Regions from separate parts of the Massilia genomosp. 1 genome, predicted to be linked through region 2. Evidence: predicted binding sites of a transcription regulator. Region 2 holds the regulator's gene; the other holds the start of a gene.

Region 1 (7,622 bases), on a different contig from region 2:
GGTAGGTTTCGCGGTGCAGGTCGGCGCCGACGGCGAGCGCCAGCGCGCCGCCGCCTAAGGTCGTCAGTTCGCGGTTCAGGGTCAGGTCGGGGCCGTAGTAGTGGACTTCGGCGCGACGGTTGACCAGGCCATCGGCGGAGATGCTTTCCAGGTAGGCTTGGCCGGCTGCGTCCTGCGCACCAAAAGGGTTGAGCACGCCGTCGGCCACGCCCTTGTACAGCTCGGGCGTGCGCAGGTAGCCGCTCAGGAATTTGACCGTGCGCTTGCTGTAGGCATAGTTAAAGCCGGCCTTGTAGTCCCAGCCCTTGAACTGGCCTTCTTCGGTGAGCACCAGGCGGTGGCTGTTCTGGCGGTCGTCGGTGATGGCCGGGCCGAGTTCGTCCAGGCTCCAGGTGAGCGCAAGGTCGGCGCCGTTCAGGCCGGCCACGGCGGGCACGCCGCCCGCGCCCCCGGGATACCATGTGCTGGCCTTGGTGATCATCAAGGGCTTCCTCAGGCCGGGGTTGGGCTTGTCGTAGTCGGTCTGGGCGCCGAACGGCTGCGGCGGATTGAGGGCGTCGATGTAGGATTCGGAGCTGAGCAGTTCGAGGGTCAGCATGTTGCCGTCGCCGTGGCGCAGGCTGCCCTTGGTCAGCAGGGTGGTTTGCTTGTTGTCGGCCAGAAGTTGCGGATACAGGTTCGGGTCGAGCACGCAGGTCTTGCTGCCGGCGCCGCCCGGCTTGGTCGAGGGGATGCTGTACTGGCCCTGGTACGGGGCGACGCAGCCGGCGCCGAAATACGGGTTGCCGGTGACGCTGGTCGGCTTGCCGTTGGCGTAGACGGTGTAATTGGCCGGCGCCGACGAGGAACCGGAGGTGTTGCTGGTAAACGCCGTGCCGCCGAGGCGGGCGATGTCGTCCGGGTCGCTGATGTTGGGACGGTCGCGCTGCATCAGGGCGCTGCGTTTCTGGGTGTCGAAGGCGGCGTAGACGTTCCAGCCATCCTTGGCCAGGTCGCCGGTCCCGCTGGTCAGGCTCAAGCGCCGCTGCGCGCCGCCGCCGCTGCGTTCGGGCGCCATGACGCTGGCGCTGGCGGTGGTGTCGGTGATGGCGCGCTTGGTGATGAAGTTGACCACGCCGGCAATCGCATCGGTGCCGTAGATGGCCGAGGCGCCGTCGCGCAGCACGTCGACCCGTTCGATGGCGCTCATGGGGATGACGTCGACGTTGATCGCGCTGTCGCCAATGGCTTGGCCAGGCGCCGGCCGTTGAGCAGGACCAGGGTGCGGTTGGTGTTCAGGCCGCGCAGATTGATCATGGTGCCGCCGCCGCCACCGCCGACCGGTTCGTTGGTCGCGCCGGCGGTGAGCGAGGTGGCCACTTCGGACATCGTGGTCAGGCCGCGGTTGACCAGGTCGTCGGCCTTGATGGTGGTCAGGGGCAGGGCGTTTTCACTGGCCAGGCGCTTGATGGAGGAGCCGGTGACGTCGATCCGGGTCATGCCGCCGTCGCCCTGCCGGGCCGAGGCCTGGTTCATCAGGGCCAGGAGCGCGATGGCGATGGAGGAAAGCAGCAGCGTCGGTTGCGGGAACCTGGGAGGTGTGGGCACGGCGTGTCTCCTGATTTGAATTGCTTTTATGGTTAGGTCAATTCTAATTTGGCCTGACCAATTAATCAAGGTGGACTTGCCAATCTGTTGCCGTTAGCTCGTCGTTCCCGCGCAGGCGGGAAGCAAAGTTGGTCGATACGCGCCGCTGGCGGCAGCGCAAACCTGGGTTCCCGCCTGCGCGGGAACGACGAGGTGGTGGTGAGGGAGGGGGGGGGCAGGTCGAGGTGGCGCTGCTGGTCGGCCGCGACTCGGGTGTACGACTAGCCGCGCGAGAACGTCCTTGTCACGCGCTCCAGGTGCGCGCGCATGGCCTGGCGCGCGCCGGCCACATCGTGCGAGGCGATCGCCTCGAGAATCTTGCGGTGGTCGGTCAAGGTGGTCACGCGCAAATCCTCGGTCTGGAAGTGCTCCTTGAGCTTGTGCCACAAGCTGCCGCGCTGGTTCCACAGATAATCGACCACGCCGACCAGCGCCGTATTGCCGGTGGCGCGTGCGATCGCCAGGTGAAAATTGCGGTCGGCCTGCTCGTTGCTGGCGCGGTCTTCGTGATGGTGTTCCATCTCCAGCACCGCCGTCAAGATCGCGTCGATCGCCGAATCGGTGGCCATCTTGGCCGCCAGCGCTGCCACTTCGGACTCGATCATGCGGCGCGCGGCCAGCACTTCGAACGGGCCTGGCCCGACTTCGGGCACATCGGCCTGCGCCGTGGCTTGTTCGCTGACATACACGCCCGAGCCGCCGCGCACTTCCACAATGCCGCTCAGTTCGAGCACGATCAGCGCTTCGCGCAGCGAGGCCCGGCTCACGCTCAGCTTGGCGGCCAGGTCGCGCTCGGCCGGGAGGCGCTCGCCGGCCTTGATGCTCTCGTCGCGGATCAGTGCCTGGATGCGGGTGGCCACGACACGGTACAGGCGCGGCTCAGCCGAGGTCGATTCTTGCGGCGCAGAGGGTTTCTTCATTGATTATGTGGATCCGGGGTAAGGCGTGAGGGAGGCGTTTACATGCTCGCCTGATTTTAGTTTGGTATGGCCAATGTTGCAAGGCTCCCCCACCGGTGCGCTACCAGTTCGATTCCCGCTCCGGTGTCGATGAAATGTGGTGGATCGACAAATCGGCGCCCTGGAATTCCTGCTCCGGGTCGAGCCGCAAGCCCATCGTCTTTTTCAGCACGCCATACACCAGGTAGCCGCCGGCGAGCGCGATGGCCACGCCCAGCGCGGTGCCGGCCAGTTGCGACATGAACGCCACCCCGCCCATGCCGCCCAGGCTTTTCAGCCCGAAGATGCCGGCCGCGATGCCGCCCCAGGTGCCGCACAGGCCGTGCAGCGGCCACACGCCGAGCACGTCGTCGATCTTCCAGCGGTTTTGCGTGAGGGTGAACATGGCCACGAAAATCGCGCCGGCAATGGCGCCGGTGGCCAGCGCGCCGAGCGGATGCATCAGGTCCGAGCCGGCGCACACGGCCACCAGCCCGGCCAGCGGGCCGTTGTAGGTAAAGCCGGGATCGTTCTTGCCCAGTACCAGCGCGGCCAGGGTGCCGCCGACCATGGCCATGAGCGAATTGACGGCGACCAGGCCGTTCATCTTGTCGAGCGTTTGCGCACTCATGACGTTAAAGCCGAACCAGCCCACCGCCAGGATCCAGGCGCCCAGCGCGAGAAAGGGAATCGAGGAGGGCGGATGGGCGGCGATGGCGCCGTTGCGCCCGTAACGCCCGCGGCGCGCACCGAGCAGCAGCACGGCGGGCAGGGCGATCCAGCCGCCCACGGCATGCACCACGACTGACCCGGCAAAGTCGTGGAACGCGGCCCCGAAGGCGAGTTTCAGCGCCGCCTGGATGCCGAAGCGCTGGTTCCAGGCAATGCCTTCGAACAGGGGATACACGAAGCCGACCAGCAAGGCGGTGGCGATCAGCTGGGGATGGAACCTGGCGCGCTCGGCAATGCCGCCCGAGACAATCGCCGGAATGGCGGCGGCGAAGGTGAGCAAGAAGAAGAATTTGACCAGCTCGTAGCCGTTGCGCTCGGCCAGCACGTCGGCGCTGGCGAAAAAATTGACGCCGTAGGAAATGCCGTAGCCGATGAAAAAATAGGCGATCGTCGAGACGGCAAAGTCGGCCAGGATCTTGACCAGGGCGTTGACCTGGTTCTTCTTTCTCACCGTGCCCAGTTCCAGAAAAGCGAAGCCGGCGTGCATCGCCAGGATCATGATGGCGCCGAGCAAGATAAACAGTGCGTCGGCGGCGTGGCTGCTTGCGTTCATTGGACGATTCCCGATAAAGGTGCATGGAAGTAGTGATGTACGTGATGTAAGCAATAATCGTTCCATTTTGGTGCGTCGATCCAAGTGCCTGATTTTGAGGGGGAAAGGATGATACGGGCGCGGCTGGCGGCGAGCGCTGCACCACGGCGGCGCATCCGTTTTGGTGCAGCTCAGCCGCGCGTATCGTGGCGGCGCAGCAGGCGGTCGAACTGGACGGCCGTGAGCGGCCGCGAAAACAGGTAGCCCTGGCCGAAATCGCAACCGGCGCCGGTCAGCAGGTCGCGCTGTTCCTGCGTTTCGACGCCCTCGGCGATGACTTTGATGCCGAGCTTGTGGCCCATGACGACGATCGCTTCGCACAAGGCCAGGTCGTCCGAGCCGGCCACCATCTTGAGCACGAAGGATTGGTCGATCTTCAGATAGTCGATGTGGAATTTTTTCAGGTAGGACAAGGAAGAATAGCCGGTGCCGAAGTCGTCGAGCGACATCTGGATGCCGCTTTCGCGAAACGACAGCAATTGTTCGTGGATGCTGTGGGTCGATTCCATGAGCATGCCTTCGGTAATTTCGACCACGATTTCGGTGCCGGCGTAGCGCCCCAGCACCGGATGGCTGCGCAGATGCGGCGCATGCAAGGGTTGCCCGTTGCCGCATGACTGGCGGCGGAACTGGGCTGGCGACATGTTGACGCTGATCTGGAATTCCGGATCGATGTTGCCGCGCCAGCGCATGGCCTGGTGGAACGCTTGCTGGAACACCCACTCGCCGATGCCGACGATGAGGCCCGATTCCTCGGCCAGCGGAATGAATTCGGCCGGGCTGACCGCGCCGCGCTGGGGATGCTCCCAGCGCAGCAGCGCTTCGGCTTTGCGGATGCGCCCGCTGGAAAGGTCGACGATGGGCTGGTACAGCACCCGCAACTGGCCCTGCGCGAGCGCGGCGCGCAGGTCGTTCAGGGTGCGCATCTTGTTCTGCGCGGCACGCTGCATGGCGGGCATGAAGTAGCTGAACTGGTTGCGCCCGCGATTCTTGGCCGCGTACATGGCCTGGTCGGCGTTCTTGAGCAAGGTGTCGACGTCGGTGGCGTCGTGCGGGAACAGGGTGATGCCGATCGAGCCGGACAGGTACAGCGTTTCGGCCCCGATGACGAAGGGTTTGGCGAGCGCGGCCAGCATGGCGTGGGCGACCCGCTCGACGCTGTCGAGGTCGTCGAGCTCGCCGAGGATGACGGTGAATTCGTCGCCGCCCAAGCGCGCCACGGTGTCGGCCTGGCGGAGGCAGGATGACAGGCGCGCCGCCACCTCGCGCAGCAGCTTGTCGCCGGTATCGTGGCCGAGGGTGTCGTTGACTTCCTTGAAGTGGTCGATGTCGATGAACATCAGCGCCAGCGGCAGCTTGGAGCGGTGCGACTTGCGCAGTTCGTGCGTGAGCCGGTCGTGGAACATGCTGCGGTTGGGCAAGCCGGTGAGGAAGTCGAAGTTGGCCTGGCGCCAGATGGTGTCTTCCGCCAGTTTCTGGTCGGTGATGCCGGAAAACATATTCACGCGGAACTTCACCTGGCCGCGTTCGTCGTAGATGGTGTCGATGCGCAGCCATTCGGCGCATTCGTCGCCGTTCTTGTGACGCGTCCACACCCGGCCCTGCGCGTGGCCCGATTTTTCCAGGCGCTGCAGCAATTCGCCGTTGTGCTCCCGGCCCGGCACGCCGGCCAGCAGCATGCGGGCCGGCTGGCCAATCAGCTCCGGCTCGGCGTAGCCGGAGAGGCGGATAAACGCGGGATTGACGGCGACGATGCGCTCGTCCGGCGCGGTGATCATGATCGCTTCGCCGATGGCCTCGTACACCATGGCCGACAGGTTCAGCGCGCGCTCGGTCTTTTTCCATTCGCTGATGTCGGTCGAAATGCCGATCACGCCGATCAGGCGGCCCTGGTCGTCGCGGATCGGCGAGTCGGTCACGTGCATGGGAAAGGTGGTGCCGTCGCGGTTACGCACCAGAAATTCGCCCGACCAGCTGCCGCCGGCCTGTAATCGCACCATGATCTGGGCGGCGCGTTCGGCGGACGTCTCGGCCGGCACCAGGTCGACGATGTTGCGGCCCATTGCCTCGGCGGCCGCCCAGCCGTAGAGCTTTTCGGCGAACGGGTTCCAGTACAGGATAGTGCCGGGCACGTCTGTGGCGATGACGGCTTGCTCGACCGAGGCCAGCAGGCTGGCCTGGAACTGGATCTGGCGTTCGCAGCGTTTGAGCGTGGTGATGTTGTCATGCACCAGCACCACGGCCGGCGCCCCCTCATGGTCGAGCGCGCTGATCTTGAGGCAAAACCAGCGCGGCTCGTGCGGGGCGTCGCAGGGATAGTCGAAGGTGGCGCTGCGGCAGCGGCCGGCCAGGATGTCGCGCACCAGGGAGGCGACCCGGGCGGCGTCGCCACAGCCGGACAAGGCGGCGCGGTCGCACACATCGAGGTAGTTGATGCCTTCGCACACGCGCAGCGGATCGCCGCCGTTGGCGAGCGCGAAGTCGCGCCAGGCCTTGTTGGCCGATACGATCATGCCGCGCTGGTCGATCACGACAATGTGCTCCAGCAAGGCGTCGATCGTGATGGCGGAGAGGGAGTGGGATAGGGCCGCTAGCATCGTTGCATGGTGTTCCTGCGGGGAGAGGAGGAGCTCGCCCGAGCCCACCAAACATATAAGACACGCATGCTGCAAGAAAGTGCCTGTGTTGAGCCAAATTATTTCGCCAACGACGTATTGAGCCCTTGGGCGCGGCGCTGGTGATGAATTAATTGATTGAGAGAACGTACTGAGCGCAGCCTGTGTATAGTGCCCGCTGGACAATTCCATCAACCCCCATCCAGCGCCTGGATGTCGCCCGCGTTTCCCGATGAAGCAGTTTCGATTGTCCGGCGCCGGCGGCGCCCGTCACGCAAGACTACGGTGGCTGGCGCTGCTGGCCCTGTGTACGCTGCATGTCGCGCAGGCGCAAGGCGCGCTGGCGCTGGCGCCGGCCGCCGGGACGCCGGCCGCCATCACGCAGGCTGCCCGCAGCGCGGCGCCGCCCAAGCCGCCGCCGGAGGCCGAACTTGCCGTGCCTTCGGTCACGGTCGAAGGCGAGCGCCCGGGCAACCGCATCGACCGCCAGGTCTATGACATCAAGGCGGACGTGAGCACGAGCAACGGCTCGGCGGCGGATGCGCTGGGCAATGTGCCATCGGTGGCGGTCGATCCGGACGGCAGCGTCAGCCTGCGCGGCAACAACACTGTGCAGATCCTGATCGATGGCAAGCCGTCGGCCATGTTGCAGGGCGAGAACCGTGGTGCGGCGCTGGCCGCGACGATCGCGTACAGCAAGCGCAGCAACGACCAGCACGGGCGCGACCACGATGCGAACCACAGCGCGACGGGCGAACTGGACAGCGATGTCACGCGCACGAGCGAGCGCAGCGGCAGTAGCGAGAGCAATAGCTGGGGTGTGCGCGGCGAGCACAAGGGCGATGCCGACGGCGAACTGTTCAAGATGGACCTGCGCGTATCGTCGAGCAGCAACCGCAACGACAGCGCCTACGCGCATCGTTATGCCTACGACCGCGAGGGCAGGCAGCGCGCGTTCAGCCGCCAGGGCAGCGGCACCCGCAACCGGGTGACCGATTTCACCGGCGACTACGAGCGCCCGGTGGATGCGGCCATGCTCAAGCTCGGCTACAAACTGGCGCGCAACGCCGGCAGCGTCGACGCGCGCTACGTCAACATCGATGCGCTCACCATGGACGA
Region 2 (7,622 bases):
AACCGAAGACTCCCCCAATAGGAGCATTTGTTCAAGTTCCTTGCGGGGGTCACCCCATCGCCCATCACGCTACGTGATCAAAATGGCGCCGAAACCCATCAGGTTGAGTGACCATACTCACTATCACCACCATAGCGGGCCACCATGTTCACGCGATCCACTTCCACTTCCCTGCTGCGCCTGGCGATGCTGGGTACCCTGGGCGCCGCTGGCGCGCCGGCGTGCGCCGCCATTACCTACGACCTGCATGTCGCTATCGACTACACCGGCGCGACGCGCGGCGGCGTACCCATACCGAACGAAACGCATACATTCAAGGTCGTGCAGGGCGAACGCTATCTGACCGTACAGGACGCGAAGGAAACCACGATTCTCGACCTGGTGACGCGGCGCCGCTACCAGATCGACCAGGCAAGCCGCAGCTATGTAAGGTATTCGATGTTCGACACCATTGGCTATCGCCTGCTCGCCATCAGAAAGAAGGGCAGCTTCACGCCGGCCTACGGTTTGATCGAGCTGGAAAACAATCTGTCGCTCGAGGAGGGGGCGCGTACGCTGACCGAGTCGAGCGAAGGCGGCGCCACGGTTTTGGCAGTGAACGGCATTCGCATGGCCAGTCTCGGCCCGGGCGGTACCAGCGTCAGCGCCGCCGACGCGGCCATGTTCGCACGCGTCCTGCGCAATTTCGGCGCCCATCCGCGCGTGCTGACGCGCCTCTCCGCCCAGCAACGCCTGCCGGCCAGCCTGGTCACGTACCACAAGCAGATCGAGGGCTACAGCGAAACGCGTACCTATACGGTCAGCGCCGTCAAGCAAGGCGCGCCGGCCGCTTACAGTCTGGCCGCCTACAAGCCGCGTGCGCCGCAGGGCGACGAGATCGACAAGGTGCTCGACGCGGCCCCGCCGACGGCTGCGGCCAGGCAGGCGGCCGAGCGCGAAATCGCGCAGGCGCACGCAGATAATCGGCCGCTGGACGCCGTGCTGGGCTTGAACGAATGGATATTCTCGGGGGGCGCTTCGATCACGCGCACGCCAGAGCAGCGCGCGCTGGGGAAGGCCAACCCGGAGGTGATCCGGCTCGATGCCGTCATGGACGACAAGAAGACCACGGCGGAACTGGAAGCGGCCAACGTCACGCTGCAGGACCTGCGCAAGCACACCACGCGCAAGCAACATGTCCTGATGCTGTTTGAAGCCGATAACCTCAAAGAGTTGGGCAGGTACCGCGAAGCGGCTGCGTTGTACGCCAAGGCGCTGCAGGCCAATCCGGCAATGGCGTCAGCCTACGGCGGCATGGCAATGGCGCTTTACAGGAGCGAAGATACACAGCGCGCCTGGCGCAGCTGGGATGCGGGACGGCGCATCTCGGGCGGCGGGGAATTCGACTTCTTCGGCAACGTCGAGCAACTGGAAAAGTCGCTCTTGCGCGACTACCCGGAGTTCCTGTAAGCGCTGCGCACACCTGCCCGCCCGGTCACAGGCACTTGCGCAGGGCGACCGGCGGAATCTTGAGCGCTTCGCGGTACTTGGCAACCGTGCGGCGCGCAATCACCATGCCCTGCTCGCCCAGCATGTCGGCGATCTTGCTGTCCGACAGGGGGCTCTTCGGATCTTCGGCGCTGGTCAGCTGCACGATCAGCGCCCGGATCGCCGTCGATGACGCTTCGCCGCCCGCTTCGGTGGCCACGTGGCTGCCGAAAAAATACTTCAGCTCGAACATGCCGTGCGGCGTCATCATGTACTTTTGCGTGGTCACGCGCGAGATCGTGCTTTCGTGCAGGCCAAGCGTGTCGGCGATTTCGCGCAGCACCAGCGGGCGCATCGCCACCGCGCCGTGCGAAAAGAAATTGCGCTGGCGTTCGACGATCGCTTCGGCCACCCGCAAGATGGTGTCGAAGCGCTGGCGCATGTTCTTGATCAGCCATTTGGCTTCCTGCAGCTGCGCGCCCATCTGCCCTTCGCCCTTGCCCTGCTTGAGCAGCGCGGCGTACATGCTGTTTACGCGCAGGCGCGGCATCACGTCGTTATTGAGCATCACCGACCAGCCGTTTTTTGCCTTGCGCACGATCACGTCCGGCACCACGTAGTCCGACACGTCGGACGCGAACTCCGCGCCCGGATGCGGATTGCACTGGCGGATCACGGTCTGCGCCTCGCGCAAGTCTTCATCGTCGCAGTCGAGCGCTTTTTTCAGCTTGTTGAATTCGCGCTGGGCGAACCAGGTCAGGTGGTTTTCGACGATGGTCAGCGCCATGCGCCGCGTCACCATCGGCACGCCGGGCATGCGCCGGATCTGCAGCGCCAGGCATTCGGACGCATTGCGCGCGCATACGCCGCTCGGATCGAAACTTTGCAGCAGCGCCAGCACGGTGCGCAGTTCCTCGATCTCGATCTCCAGCTCGGGCGGCATGCGCTCGTGGATCTCTTCGAGCGACTCGGTCAGGTAGCCGTTGTCGTCGATGGCGTCGACGATCAGTTCGACCAGCGCCCGGTCGCGCGCTTCGAGCACGGTCACGCGCATCTGCTCCATCAGGTGCTCGCGCAAGGTGATGCTCGATGCTTCGAGCTGCGGGCGCGAATCCTCGTCGTCGGGCGTCTTGGCGCGACCGAGGTCGCCCCACTCGCCATCGTTGTCATTGCTGGCCGGGCTGTCCGCTTCGCCGCCTTCGAAGGTCTCGCCTTCGCTTGGCGCCGGCGCATCCTGCGCACCCGGCTCGGGCGGCGCTTCGGTCGGCGTCGAGGTGCTGCTGATGGCGCCATCGCCCAACAGGCGCACCGAATGATCGAGCGGATCGTCGAGTCGTTCGAGCAGCGGATTGTCGCTCAACAGCTGTTCCAGTTCCTGGTGCAGTTCCAGGGTCGACAACTGCAGCAGCCGGATCGACTGCTGCAACTGGGGCGTGAGCGCGAGGTGCTGGGAAGTGCGTAGTTGAAGGGACTGTTTCATGCCTACATCCGGAAGTGTTCGCCCAGGTAGACCCGACGCACGGATTCATCCGCGATGATATCGTCGGGACGACCGGAGGCGAGCACCGCACCCTGGTTGATGATGTAGGCGCGGTCGCAGATACCCAGCGTTTCGCGCACGTTATGGTCGGTGATCAAAACGCCGATGCCGCGCTGCTTGAGGAAGCGCACGATGCGCTGGATCTCGATGACGGCGATCGGATCGACCCCGGCGAACGGTTCGTCGAGCAGCACGAAGCGCGGGTTGGTCGCCAGCGCGCGCGCGATCTCGACCCGGCGCCGCTCGCCGCCGGAGAGCGACATGGCCTGGTTCTCGCGCAGTTTTTCGATCTGCAGGTCGGCCAGCAGGGTATCTAAGCGTTCGTTGATCTGCGCCTTGGTGAGCGACTTGCCGTCGACCTTTTGCAGCTCCAGCACGGCGCGGATGTTTTCTTCCACGGTCAGCTTGCGGAACACCGACGCTTCCTGCGGCAGGTACGACAGGCCGAGCGCGGCGCGCCGGTGAATCGGCAGGCTCGAAATATCGACCCCGCTGATATCGATCGTGCCCGCGTCCGACGGCACCAGGCCGACGATCATGTAGAACGAGGTGGTCTTGCCGGCGCCATTCGGGCCGAGCAGGCCGACCACTTCGCCGCAGTCGACCTGCAACGAGACGTCGCGCACGACCAGGCGCTTGCCGTAGCTTTTCTGCAGGCCGCGCACGATCAGCGTGCTGCCGCAATTTTTCGGTTCGATCATGGATTTCCCGCAGCTGGCGTGGTGGTCGGCGCGGGCGCCGGCGTTGGTGCGGGCGTCACCGCCGGCGCGCTGGACGCCGGCGTGGCCGGCGCGGCGCGCGGCTTGCGCGGGGCGATGATCATGGTGCCGCGCCCCTGGCCCGGCTTGTTGGCGCCGCTGGCGTCATTACGCGCCACGAACACCTCTTTGCGGCTGTCGTAGGAAATGAATTCGCTTTCGATTTCGTTGGTCGGTTTCTGGCCCTCGAGCTGGCGGATTTTGGCGTTCGAGAACAGCTTCATCATGTCGTTGCGTTCATCGTATTCGATGCGCTGGGCCTGGCCTTCGATCCACAGGTCGGGGCCGCCGTCGCGCTTCTGGCGGAACGTGGCAGCCTTGCCGGCGCTGGCGGTCAGGGTCACGAACATGTCGCCTTCGGGCGTCTCCTTGATGACGGCGCGGTCCGACTTGAGAATCAGCGTGCCCTTGGTGACGACCACGTTCCCGGTCAGGATCGTCACCTGGGTCACTTCATTGGTCTCCAGGGAATCGTAGGTGATCACCGCCTGCTTGGCGGAATCGGCCTTTTCGGCGGACGCGGTGGCCGCGGCCAGGCCGAGCAGGGCGATGGCTAGGAATTTTTTCATTGTGGTTTACCTGTGATGGTTGGCGCTGCGCGCGCCGCTTTCGGTGGATACACGATCTGCCCGCGGCTGGCGAACTTGAGCTCGCGCGTTGCGTTGTTCGCTTCCATGCCGGTTCCCCTGATGGTGGAATTGCCCAGCGTGACCTGGACCGGCTGGTCGGACGTCATGCGGTCTTCGTCGGTAAAGACGGTCAGTGCTTCGGTCTTGAGCTGCATCGCGCGGTTGTTGGGCGACTCCGGCCGCACCACCTTGACGTCGCCCATCAGGTCGGCCTGGTTCTGGGCGTGGCGGATGCGCGCGCGCTGCGAGGTGATGGTGGTGAGCGGCTGGCCGGGCGCGACGCCCTGCAGCACCGGCAGCTCGACATCGGACGAATCGTCGATCGGGCGGTGCGTGAGCTTGGCGCCGGACACCAGGTAGCGCGGCTTGCCCTCGGGTGTCATGCGCACGAAGCTGAATTGTTCGACGATGTAGTCGGGTTCATTCTTGAAGGTGTTCGGATCGACCGTGGCGTCGGCGTTCTGCGCCAGCTGGACCAGCCAGAAAGTGCCGAAGGCGAAGAAGGTCCCGACCACCATGATCGCGGTCAGGCGCCAGCGGTGTGCGGTGCGCTTATGCATGGTGGTCTCCTGTGGCGTGCATCAGGCGAAGTACGGCGCCAGCGCCGCGTCGTAGGTGCCTTGCGCGCGCATGACCAGGTCGCACACTTCGCGCACCGCGCCACGCCCGCCGCCGGCCTTGGTGACGTAATGGGCGCGGTACTGCACTTCCGGATGCCCGGTCGGCACGGTGACGGCAAAGCCGACCTGCAGCAGCAGCGGCAGGTCGATCACGTCGTCGCCGATGTAGCCGCATTGCGCGGCGCTGACGCCGGTCGCTTCCAGCAGTTTGGCAAAGGCCACGCGCTTGTCGTGGATGCCCTGGTGGACGTGCATGATGCCCAGGTCGGCCGCGCGCCGCACCACGATCGGCGACTGGCGCGCGCTGATGATGGCGGTGGCCACGCCGCTCTTTTGCAGCAGCTGGATGCCCAGGCCGTCGAGCACATTGAAGGTCTTGGTCGCTTCGCCATCGGGGCCGTAGGTCAGGCTGCCGTCGGTGAGGACGCCGTCGACGTCGAAAATCATGACCTTGACGGCGGCGGCGCGCTGCATGTGGGCCAGTTGGTTTGCGGGCTCGCTCATGTCAGATCACCTTGGCGCGGGTCAGGTCGTGGATATGCAGGGCGCCAACGAGCTTGCCGTCGGCATCGACCACCAGCATCTGGTTGATGCGAAATTGTTCCATGATGGCCACCGCGTCGACCGCCAGCTGGTCGGGACCGACGCGGCGCGGGTCGGCGTGCATCACGTCGCGGATGGTGATCTTCGTGAAATCCTGCACGCGCTCGATCAGCCGGCGCAGGTCGCCGTCGGTAAATACGCCGACCGGATGACCGGCGGCGTCGACGATGGCGGTCATGCCCATGCCCTTCTGGGTGATTTCGAGCAGGGCCACCGAGAGCGACACATCGGCAGTTACGGCCGGCACCGCGTCGCCGCTGCGCATGACGTCGCGCACGTGGGTCAGCAGGCGCCGTCCCAGCGCACCACCCGGATGCGAGCGGGCGAAATCTTCTTCTTTAAAGCCGTGGGCGTCGAGCAGCGCCACGGCCAGCGCGTCGCCCAGCGCCAGGGTGACGGTGGTGCTGGCGGTCGGCGCCAGGTTGAGCGGGCAGGCTTCCTTGGCCACCGAGACGTCGAGGTGCACGTCGGCCAGCAGCGCCAGGCTCGATTGCGGGTTGCCGGTCATGGCGATCAGCGGTGCGCCCATGCGCTTGATGATCGGCAGGATCGACATCAGTTCGGCCGTCTCGCCGGAATTCGAGATGGCGATGAAGGCATCCTGCGCGGTGACCATGCCAAGGTCGCCGTGGGCCGCTTCGCCGGGGTGGACGAACATGGCCGGGGTGCCGGTCGAGGCCAGGGTGGCGGCGATCTTGCGCGCGATATGGCCCGACTTGCCCATGCCGGAGACCACCACGCGCCCGCCGCACGCCATCAGCAGGCCGACGGCCTGGCCGACGCTGTCGTCGGTCTCCAGGCGCGCGTGCAGGGCGCGGATGGCGTCCGCTTCGATTTCCAAGGTCTCGCGGGCCAGTCGCATGGCGCGTTGCGTGAGGTTTTTGTCAAAAGCTTTCAGCATTGTTTTTTCATGGGTTACACTCATGGCAGAAGTATAAACGAATTGCGAAAGCAAAAAACTTGCCAGACGCAGAAATCGTGGTTACCCCGTGTTTTCGCTCGTCCTTTACCAATCCTTTACACGGCACCGCATGTTTTCAGGACTAGAACTCACCCTCCTTCTGTTAGGCAGCGCCGTACTGGGCGTGGTCGCTTTCCGCATGATGCACCTGCCGCCGATGCTCGGTTACCTGGCCGTCGGCATCCTGATCGGCCCGCACGCCCTGGGACTGGCCGAAAACAGCAAAACCACCGAAACCCTGGCCGAATTCGGTGTGGTGTTCCTGATGTTCTCGATCGGGCTCGAATTCTCCCTCTCGCAGCTGATGGCGATGCGGCGCATCGTGTTCGGCCTGGGGATGGCCCAGGTGGTGCTCACCATCGTCGCCACCATGCTGTTTGGCTGGCTGCTGGCGACCCAGCTGCCGGGCCTGAAAATCACCTGGCAGGCCGCGTTCGCGCTGGGCGGCGCGCTGGCCATGTCCTCGACCGCGATCGTGGTCAAGATGCTGACCGAGCGGCTCGAACTCGAAAGCGGGCATGGCCGCAAGATCATCGGCATCCTGCTGTTCCAGGATCTGGCGGTGGTGCCGCTCCTGATCCTGATTCCCTCGCTCGGTAAACCCCCGGAGGAACTGGCCGAAACGCTGGCCTGGGCCGGCGTGAAAGCGGTGATCGTGCTGGTGCTGCTGCTGTTCATCGGCCAGAAGATCATGCGCAAGTGGTTCACCATCGTCGTCAAGCGCCGCTCGCAGGAGCTGTTCATGCTCAACCTGCTCCTGATCACCCTGGGCGCGGCCTGGATCACCGAGCACGCCGGCCTGTCGCTGGCGCTGGGCGCGTTCGTGGCCGGCATGCTGATCTCCGAGACCCAGTACAAGCACCAGGTGGAGGAAGACATCAAGCCGTTCCGCGATGTGCTGCTCGGGCTGTTTTTCATCACCGTCGGCATGCTGCTCAATGTCGGTCTGGTGCTGGAAAACTGGTGGCTGGTGCTGCTCTTGCTGGTGCTGCCCGTGCTGCTCAAGTTCGCCCTGATCGCGGTGCTGGCCAAGATGTTCGGCGC

Evidence for each region. The regulator sigma-54, encoded in region 2, starts transcription at its own class of promoters, with help from an activator protein. The targets are predictions, from matches to a motif close to TGGCANGNAANCTGCTTT.
Region 1: a site for sigma-54 is predicted at 3,897-3,914, ahead of F1735_RS02360 (ammonium transporter). Genes of this name have one in related genera too.

Annotation. Positions count from the first base shown of each region.
Region 1 covers NZ_WHJF01000004.1:30,495-38,116, reverse strand. Annotated here, with positions in the region: gene F1735_RS02375 (TonB-dependent receptor domain-containing protein) at 1-1,189, opposite strand, end outside; gene F1735_RS37370 (TonB-dependent receptor plug domain-containing protein) at 1,186-1,587, opposite strand; gene F1735_RS02365 (FadR/GntR family transcriptional regulator) at 1,848-2,546, opposite strand; gene F1735_RS02360 (ammonium transporter) at 2,647-3,849, opposite strand; gene F1735_RS02355 (sensor domain-containing protein) at 4,020-6,485, opposite strand; partial or broken gene F1735_RS37365 (outer membrane beta-barrel family protein) at 6,736-7,622, shown strand, end outside.
Region 2 covers NZ_WHJF01000015.1:8-7,629, forward strand. Annotated here, with positions in the region: gene F1735_RS07870 (tetratricopeptide repeat protein) at 145-1,449, shown strand; gene F1735_RS07875 (RNA polymerase factor sigma-54) at 1,475-2,947, opposite strand; gene lptB (LPS export ABC transporter ATP-binding protein) at 2,950-3,708, opposite strand; gene lptA (lipopolysaccharide transport periplasmic protein LptA) at 3,705-4,334, opposite strand; gene lptC (LPS export ABC transporter periplasmic protein LptC) at 4,331-4,954, opposite strand; gene F1735_RS07895 (KdsC family phosphatase) at 4,976-5,518, opposite strand; gene F1735_RS07900 (KpsF/GutQ family sugar-phosphate isomerase) at 5,520-6,542, opposite strand; gene F1735_RS07905 (monovalent cation:proton antiporter family protein) at 6,649-7,622, shown strand, end outside.